DNA from 2 places in the Erythrobacter aureus genome. Region 2 is predicted to be linked to the other one. Evidence: riboswitches for the same ligand, from Rfam matches in the RefSeq annotation. Region 2 holds a riboswitch; the other holds the start of a gene.
What was found. A riboswitch is a leader RNA that binds a small molecule or an ion and turns the genes downstream of it on or off. The one in region 2 is predicted to bind cobalamin.
Positions count from the first base shown of each region.

Region 1: it holds a riboswitch for cobalamin, as region 2 does, so the genes downstream of both, DVR09_RS11670 (TonB-dependent receptor plug domain-containing protein) here and DVR09_RS08015 (TonB-dependent receptor plug domain-containing protein) in region 2, are expected to answer to the same signal.

Region 1 is NZ_CP031357.1:2,390,371-2,394,785, forward strand. Features, by position in the region: gene DVR09_RS11670 (TonB-dependent receptor plug domain-containing protein) at 1-1,611, opposite strand, end outside; cobalamin riboswitch at 1,688-1,913, opposite strand; gene DVR09_RS11675 (cell wall hydrolase) at 2,104-3,189, shown strand; gene DVR09_RS11680 (hypothetical protein) at 3,311-3,652, shown strand; gene mdh (malate dehydrogenase) at 4,009-4,415, shown strand, end outside.
Region 2 is NZ_CP031357.1:1,626,183-1,630,597, forward strand. Features, by position in the region: gene DVR09_RS07995 (DUF3955 domain-containing protein) at 1-13, shown strand, start outside; gene DVR09_RS08000 (MliC family protein) at 43-492, shown strand; gene DVR09_RS08005 (DUF4377 domain-containing protein) at 512-1,015, shown strand; gene DVR09_RS17135 (hypothetical protein) at 1,028-1,732, opposite strand; cobalamin riboswitch at 1,765-1,989, shown strand; gene DVR09_RS08015 (TonB-dependent receptor plug domain-containing protein) at 2,158-4,086, shown strand; gene DVR09_RS08020 (Dph6-related ATP pyrophosphatase) at 4,129-4,415, opposite strand, start outside.

The DNA of each region.
Region 1 (4,415 bases), 760 kb from region 2:
CCGGGCGAGCCGAAGGCCGGTGGTGCGATCTTCCGTATCGACATAGCTATAGACAGCCGAGAGACGCAGCCCCCTCGCGATGTCGAAACCGGCCTCGGCTTCGATACCCTGGGCTCTTGCGCGGTCCGTGTTGTCATAGGTGCCGAAAGGCCGATCGGCGCAGATACCGCCGGTGATGCCGAAACAGGATACGAACCCGATCAGATCCTCGCCGTCTCGGCGAAAGGCGGTAAGTGCCAGGTGCGTACCTTTGCCCCTGCTGCCCTTTTCCAATCCGATATCGAGACTGGTACTTTCTTCGGGTTGCAGCTCCGTATTGCCGTAATTCGACAGCAACTGAAACAATGTCGGGGCCTTGAACCCTTCACCCAGGCTTGCCCGCAGGCGCCAGTCGCTGCCAAAGCCGTAGGAGACATCGGCCCCGTAGCTCGCATTGCTGCCGAACAGCGAATGATCGTCTACGCGCGATCCGATATGCGCCGCGAACCGGCCCATCACGAAGCCGAGCTGAACATAGGCGCCGAAGATATCCGCCTCGCCATCGGGGCTGAAGCTGGCCGAATAGTCGGTCCATTCCTGTTCCGCGCCGAAGGCGACGGTGACAGGCCCGATGGCGCGGTATTCGCCGCGCAGGCTGAGCCTTTCGGAGCGACCATCGGAGGCGAAAGTGGTCGCGCCGTCGGCATCGAGATTGTCGCGCTCGGTATCCGACAGACCGTAGGAGCCCCTCAGCGTGAGATCGTTGCCGTAATAGGCGAAACCCACATCGCCCCAGAGGCGGCGCGTTTCCTGCGTGTCGAGCGTGTCGGAAAACGCGAAGGTCGGCGGCGGGAAACCATCGAGATCGAGATCGCCCTCGCTCCAATTGGCATGGGCGAAGACTTCGAGATTGCTGGCCAGATCGACGAAGACCTGTCCGCCCAGGGCAAGCTGTTCGAAGCCGTCGCGCTCCGTACCCGATGCAGCGGTCGAAAAACCATCGGTGCGATACCACGATCCGGTCAGACCAGCGTAATATCCATCACCGCCGATCCCGCCTGCCGCGCTGGTGAACAGCGTGTCGCGCGAGCCATATTCCGCATTGCCCAGGAAGCCGGTCTCGCCCCGCGTGGAGATATCGACAACCCCGCCAATGGCATCCGATCCCCAGATCGTGCTGTTGGACCCGCGCAGAATATCGAATTTGCCCGCTGTGCCGAGCAGGAGATTGCCGAAATCGAATCCGCCGCCGGGCGCGGCCGGATCGGCCACCCGGACGCCATCGACCAGTACCAGGACCTGCTGCGAATTCGCCCCGCGCAAATTGACCCCGGTAAAACCGCCATTTCCGCCATTGCGGCTGAACGATAGCCCAGGCGTGCGGCGCAAGACGCGGGTGGCATCGGCCCCCTGAACACTATCGATCTCTTCGCGGTCGATAATCGTCACGGCCTGCCCGGTATTGGCGATAGCGGTGCCCAGGCCGTTGGCGGTTACAGTAATCGTGGGCCGGACGGAATCCGCAAGGACGACGTCGGATTGGTGGACGGCACCGTCTTGCGCCTGAGCGGCCACGGAAATCGAGGAAACAGTCAAGAAAAAGAAGAATTTACGCACAAGAACTCCCATCATAGACGAAGTGCCGTCCATGACGGGAAAGGGCGGAATTGCGCCTTTCCGCGTTTGCCACCGGTACACCCCGCCCGTGGCCGAACGACGGTCAAGGGCAGGTCTCCTGGCTCCCGGATCGACACTCTCCCGCCGCCTTCCCGCCCTTCGACTAGCTCAGGACAGTGGCATATGGCGGGATCGCTCCCCGGTCACAGTTGCGGGGGCAGCGAAGGATTTCCCGTTCCGCCTTACGGCGGCCTTGGGTCACCTTCTTCCCTCTTCGGGCCTGTGCAAACAGGCCAACCCGTGACTCGGCGGCCCGATTAGCCTGCGATTTTGCATTGCACAAGATCGGTCTTCGTTAAGCATTGCGGTGCTAAGGTGCCGAACAACCCGCATGTATCGCCAGGCCCGAAGCCGGGGGCGATGGTCCCAAACCGGGATGGACCGCACGCGAAACTGTTGAATCGGCTGCAATTAGGCTATGTTACGGGGCTGATGAAAGGAAACGCTTTGACCGCACGCGAAAGGGAGGCCGGATCGGCAAGGCGCGCCAGCCGCGCGCCGTCCTCTCGCGTGTCTCGCCTCACCGAAAAGCGCCGCAAGCGGCACCAATTGCTGGCACGCGGCGGTATTCTGGCAGCGGCCATCGCCCTGCCCACAGTGGCCGCACAGGGTCAGTGGTCGGACTTCAAGCAGGCTCTGGGATTGGCCGAAGAACGTGTCGCGCTTACCCCGATGCCGTTCGAGACGGCGGGAGAAAGCTTCCCCGGATCCGCTTTCTACTATCTCGAGGATGCGCCGCGCCTCGCCACCGATCTTTCCGATCTGCGGGAGGCGGAGGGGCAACTCGAAACCGTCGAGTTCGCGGACAGTCACGGTGCGGGGGCGGCCGCGCAGGCCTTCCGCCAGGCCGGCAGCGGTCTCGACAAGGCCCGCGCGCTGCAATGCCTATCGATGGCGGTCTATTACGAAGCGGCAAGCGAGAGTTTCGGGGGCCAGCAGGCAGTGGCACAAGTGGTGCTCAACCGGGTTGCCCATCCGGCCTATCCAGCCAGCATATGCGGCGTGGTATTTCAGGGGTCGGAGCGGACGACCGGGTGCCAGTTCAGCTTTACCTGCGACGGATCGCTGCAGCGCAAGCCTTCGCGCAGAGCCTGGGCGGTGGCGCAATCGATCGCGCTGGGTGCGCTGGCGGGCGAGGTCTACAAACCTGTGGGGCTCGCGACCCATTACCACACCGATTATGTAAACCCCTATTGGGCGGCCAGCCTCGATTTCATCGGCGCGATCGGCACCCACCGCTTCTATCGCTGGAAAGGCGGCGCGGGAACGGCGGGTGCCTTTACCGACACCTATGCCGGCAGCGAACCGCTGGCCGCGCCCAATGTGCGGCGCGCGCAGGCCGAAGTGCCCGGCCCGGTTCGCCCCTCCCCGCCCTCGAACGCCGCAATCGCCCTCGATGCGCGGCCCGCCGCCACACCCGTAGGCGCGGCTACCACGCCTTCGGAGCACGAGGATACGCTGCCGCAATCGGGGCGCGTGCGCGATGAATACGCCAATTCGGGCAAATGGATCGCCGAACCCGGCAAGAAATGACATTCTGCGGGGGGAGGGTGAACGGCGTTTACACTCGGACAACCATGTCGCGGAACCGATGCTTAGTGTCGACCAGCTAGGGCACTGCAGTCAGCCCAGTCGCTTCACGAGGTCAGAGGCAATGCCCCTACATTTCGCCGCCGCCCGTTCCACCGCACACTCGCCGATTGCCCGCGCGCTGGCCAAAAAGGCGCATGCACGCGCTGCCAACGACAATGGCGACATCGCCCATATCCTGGCGCGCAAATCGAACTTCGACCATATGATGCGAGCCGCGCTACGGCATTTCGCCGAACACGGGCTGGGAGCGGCCGAGGCTGCGCGCCAGCAGGCGGAACAGGCGTATTCCGACGGCGACCGCGAAGCCTATGACTGGTGGCTGGGCGTATGCCGCACACTCGACCGGCGGCTAGCCAGGCAATTGGAAGATAGGATCGCGATCGAGACCCTGCTGGCGCGCTGATCCCCGGCGTTGCCTTGCCCGTCCGCATTCCGGGCGGCCACGCGGCAATCGCGCCTTCGGCCGGTTTCCACCGGATCGAGCCCTGCCGACCGACGCGGCAGGAACCTTGCCGGACACCAAGCGTCAAGACAGGAAGCACTGCCAAAACTCCGCCCTTATTGCAATTGCGAACTATTTGCAAAGATAGTTCGCAGCCTATACTTATTGCTGGTTGCAATCCCGTCCTCACGGGCCTAGGCCGCACTCGCAATCGACCGGGTGCCGTGCTTCCTTTGCGGGACACATGAAGCGCGGCCCCAATTATGGTCCGGGCATCATCATTGTCCCGCACGGCAGGAACAAGGACGCTACCCTCCATGGCACGCAAGAAGATCGCCCTCATCGGCTCCGGTATGATCGGAGGCACCCTCGCCCACCTCGCGGCGAAGAAGGAAATGGGCGACATCGTCCTGTTCGACATCGCCGAAGGCATGCCGCAGGGTAAGGCGCTCGATCTGTCGCAATGCGGCCCGATCGAAGGCTTTGACGCCAAGATCACCGGCACCAATGACTATGCCGACATTGCCGGTGCCGACGTGGTCATCGTCACCGCTGGCGTGCCGCGCAAGCCCGGCATGAGCCGCGACGACCTGCTCGGCATCAACCTCAAGGTGATAAAGTCGGTCGGCGAAGGCATCAAGAACAACTGCCCCGACGCTTTCGTGATCTGCATCACCAACCCGCTCGACGCGATGGTGTGGGCGCTGCGCGAATTTTCCGGCCT
Region 2 (4,415 bases):
CAAGCACAAGTGATTGCGCCCTACCTTCACGGAGAATTTCGAATGAAAAGACCAAACATCACCAACGCCTTCTTAGTCATGGCCGGAGCTCTCGCCCTTGCCGGATGCGAAGCGCAGGAGACCGCCGAGGATCCCTCAGCGACCGCAACTGGCACCGCAGAGCAAGCTGCCGAGCAAAACACGGACGAGACCCAGACCGGCACCCTTGTTTGCGACGATGGCAGCACGATCGTGGCGACCTATCGTGACGATCTCGGTCCCGATGGCGGAGTGGATCTGGCAATCGACGGCAAGACGTATCAGCTTTATCTGGTTCCGAGCGGCTCAGGCAGCAAGTACAGCACCGAACAGGGCCTGACCCCGGATATGCTGCTGGTGTACTGGGAAAAGGACGACGAGGCGATGCTGATCGAAAGCCCGCTGGACGACAGTGCGACCGAGGATGAAGAGGTCATCCGCGCGCGATGCAACGTCGCCAATCCGGGCAAGTAATCCGGAAACGGCGGGCAGGGTGATCGCGAGCAAAGTCGCAAAAGCACTGTCCATGCTATCGGCTATGGTGCTGCTGGCCGGTTGTGCCGACAGCACCACAGGCTCGCCACCACAGGTCAGCCTCGACGCAATCCCTCTAGACCTGCTCGAGACTTTCGAAGGATGCCGTCTGCGCGGAGGCGCGGTAAGCGAGGGCTACCCGAGCACGTGTCTGTGGGGAGGCAAGAACTTCAGACGCGATGAGGCAAACGGTACTGTAGGCGATATGCGTGTCATCCTGTTCGACATCGCCCCGCAAACAGCGTCATGCGATTTCGGCCATGGACCGGTCCAGAGCTGCCTGATTGTCAATGGCGGGCTGTTCTACGACACGATCAAAGGGTATTCGCATCGCGAAGGCCAAGGCGCGGTGATTGCCGTCCGCCGAACGCAAATCTGCGATCCGGCGGAGATCAATTCCTGCCCGGCGGATGCAGGTATCTTCCGCTTCGAATTTGTCGAAACCTACATGACCCATCGTTGAAGGTGGGCGCCGCTATCCTTCCTTCGCGCTGTAGTAGAGGTCTCTTACATTGCCGCTGTCGTCGGTGGTGCACGACCACGGTGCCGCCGCGCCATCGATCATCAGGCTAACTGCTGCTCCGGTGGGGGTCGATGCGCTTTCCAAGACAGTGATTTCTGTCTCCGCACGGTTGGCCAGTTCATAAAGATCCGCGGTGCAATTTTCGCGTGCGGCATCAAGAACCGAAGAAGATGCGACCGTGGTCGCGGATGCGGACTCCGACGCTCGTTTCTTCGGCTCGACTGTCCCAGCGCCCTCTGCGTTTGCGATCGGAGGTGACTCCGCGGCATGCGCGACATCGTCTTGCGCAGACGTGCTGTCGTTCGACCCGCAGGCGGCCAGCGTTGCGAGAAGGACGGATGCGGCGCTCGCCGCCAAAAGTTTATTTTTCATTATGGCGAAACATCGACTGTCGTTAAGTGTTCCGCGACATGCAGCAAGAACGATGAGGATGGTCCCATACCCTGTTTGAGAATGACTAGAAGCAAGCGCGCCGCCGGATTCTTTCGTGACGATGGCGGGCACTGTTCGATCAATGATCCCACAGTTCATGGTAAGCCCCGCCCAGCGCTGCAGACCTAATGAAACTAATGGCTGGCCTATAGCCAGGTCCGGTTTCTTTCCAAAAGCAGACGGTCCGCTTTCGGCCCGAAAAAGGTCGCAATGCTCTGATCTCAAAATTTTCTTGCTCCTTGTGGGCGCTACAAATATTCAGTCCGTGCGATGGTTGTTCAACTGTCGCTGACCGCGTCCGTAACGGGAAGGCAGTGAGGTTCTTCGAGCCAATTCTGCCGCTGTCCCTGCAACTGTAAGCGACGAGCGCGGAGCGCAAGCGGGACGATCCCGTGCCACTGGGCCGATATTCTCGGCCTGGGAAGGTGCGCTCCGGGCGACGACCCGCGAGCCAGGAGACCGACGGGCACGGGTCGCTCTTGCCTTGGTTCAGGGATTGGCCGGGCGCGAAACTCTTCGTCTGAGCGGCGACTGGCGGCCGGAGCCGCACCGTGACCCGCAGGCTGGCGCTCGCGTCCGCCGACCTGCGCGCGCGGCCGCTTTTGCGGAGGATCCGGCCTTCTCGCTCGGCGCCGAGGAGTGCATATTTCATGAAACCGGTATATCGTTCAATTTTTCTGGCAGCCATCTGCCTGCCCAGCGCGGCCTTCGCCCAATCTGCTACCGAAGCGGACGATCCGCCCAGAGATGTGCTGATTGTAACCGGCACCCGGTCGCCCGAACCGATTGCGACCGATCGCATCGGTGGTTCGGTCACGGTAATCGGCGATGAGATGCTTAACCACCGTCAGGTACGGACAATTTCCGATGTGTTGCGCGACGTGCCGGGGATCGCGGTCAGCCGCGTTCCGGGGCAAACGCAAGTCCGCATTCGCGGCGCCGAGGGCAATCACACGCTCGTTCTCGTCGATGGAATCGAGGTCTCGGATCCCTTCGCCGGCGAGTTCGACTTCGGCACGCTGATCGCGGACGAGGCGGCACGGGTTGAAGTGCTGCGCGGGCAGCAAAGCGCGCTCTACGGATCCGATGCCATCGGCGGCGTCATCCACTATCGCACGCTGTCGGGGCGCGATGCGCCCGGTACTACTGTGCGGATCGAGGCAGGCTCTTTCCGCACGGTCAATGCGGCGGCCCGGCTTGCAGGCGCAGCGGGCGCACTGGATTACGCTTTGTCGGCTACTCTCAACAGCACCGATGGCACGCCGGGTGCGCGCGGCGGGACGCGTGACCTGTCCAGCGATACCGGCTCACTCTCGGCCAAAGCCAACTGGTTGCCTTCGGCGAACACGCGGTTGACCGCTGTGGTGCGGTATGCGAGCGCCGAGGGCGAGTTCAACGACAGCGACAATGACCCTGCAAGCCCGACTTTCGGTTTCCAGATCGACACCCCGGGCAACCGGTTCGAGAACGAAGCGATCTATGCGCTGCTGCGTGGCGAGTTGGGTCTGCTCGACGGACGGTGGACGCATGCGCTCTCAGGCCAGATCGCCGATACCCGTCGTGACGGTTTCAACGCCGCCGGACGATCCTTCGGCAGCGAGGGCCAGCGGCTGAAGACTTCGTATGAAAGCACGCTACGCTTCGGCGATGACCGCTTGCAACATCGTGCCACCGTTGCGGTCGATATCGAGCGCGAAAGGTTTCGCAACACCGACCCTTCGGGTTTCGCCTTCACCGGGCTAAGGCAGATCGACAGTGCCGGCCTTGTCGGCCAGTACGAGTTGTTCATAGCTGACGCGGTCAGCGTTGGTGCATCGCTTCGCCGCGATTGGAACGGGCGTTTCGCCGACACGACGACGTATCGCGTGCAGGGCAGTTATCGCGTCACGCCTGCGACCCGGCTCCGCGCAGCGGCAGGCTCCGGAGTCAAGAACCCCTCCTTCTACGAAATGTTCGGGTTCGTCGATGGACGCTTCATCGGCAATGTCGATCTGGAGCCGGAGCGGTCCGGGGGCTGGGAAATCGGGATCGAGCAAGGCTTGTTTGGCGATAGCTTGTTGCTCGGCGCGACCTACTTCGAAAACGAGCTTACCGGCGAAATCTTTACCACTTTCCCGCCGCCCGATTTCATTGCCTCACCGGCCAACCGGGACACGATATCGACACAGCGCGGCGTGGAGGTATTCGCGACGGCACAATTCGGCGAGGCCTGGCGGGTCGACGGAATGTACACCTATCTCCACGCGCGGGAGAACGGCGTCGAGGAAGTGCGGCGGCCTGCTCATACCGCCAGCCTCGCCGTCGATTGGCAGGCATCGGGCGATCGTGGCGGCGTCACGATCGTCGCCCGCTACAATGGCGATGCGGTGGATGTTGCCTTTATCGACCCGTCTTTTGTTCCGGTGCGCGTCGCCTTGGACGATTACCTGCTCTTGAGTGTAAACATGCGGTACGCGTTGAGCGAAAGCGTCGAATTGTTCGGGAGGATCGAAAACGCGCTCGACGAAGAGTACGAAGACGTCTTCAGCTTCGCCACGCCGGGTCGCTCCGCCGTGATTGGGGCGCGGGCTCGGTTCTAGCGCATGTCTGACTGCCTGCCCGATCGCACTGCGGCCGGGCAGTCAGCTGCCCTGGTCGAAGGTCACGCGCGTATGGAACTCGCCATTCTCGCCGAAAGCGTCGATCCCGCGCGGCAGTTTAGCGACGCAATTCGCATCGAAGATGTCGCCGACAGACACGCTTTCGAGATCGTGTCGTACTGCGCTGATCGCGCATATCGCGCCGGATGCGGCCAGCTTAGCGAGCAGCAGCGCATAGTCCTGCTGCCAGAGCGGGAAAGACAGCTGCATGCCGGACGTTGCCGGGTGCTTTCGGAATGCTTCCTCCCGCCAGCTTCGGATATGCGTGA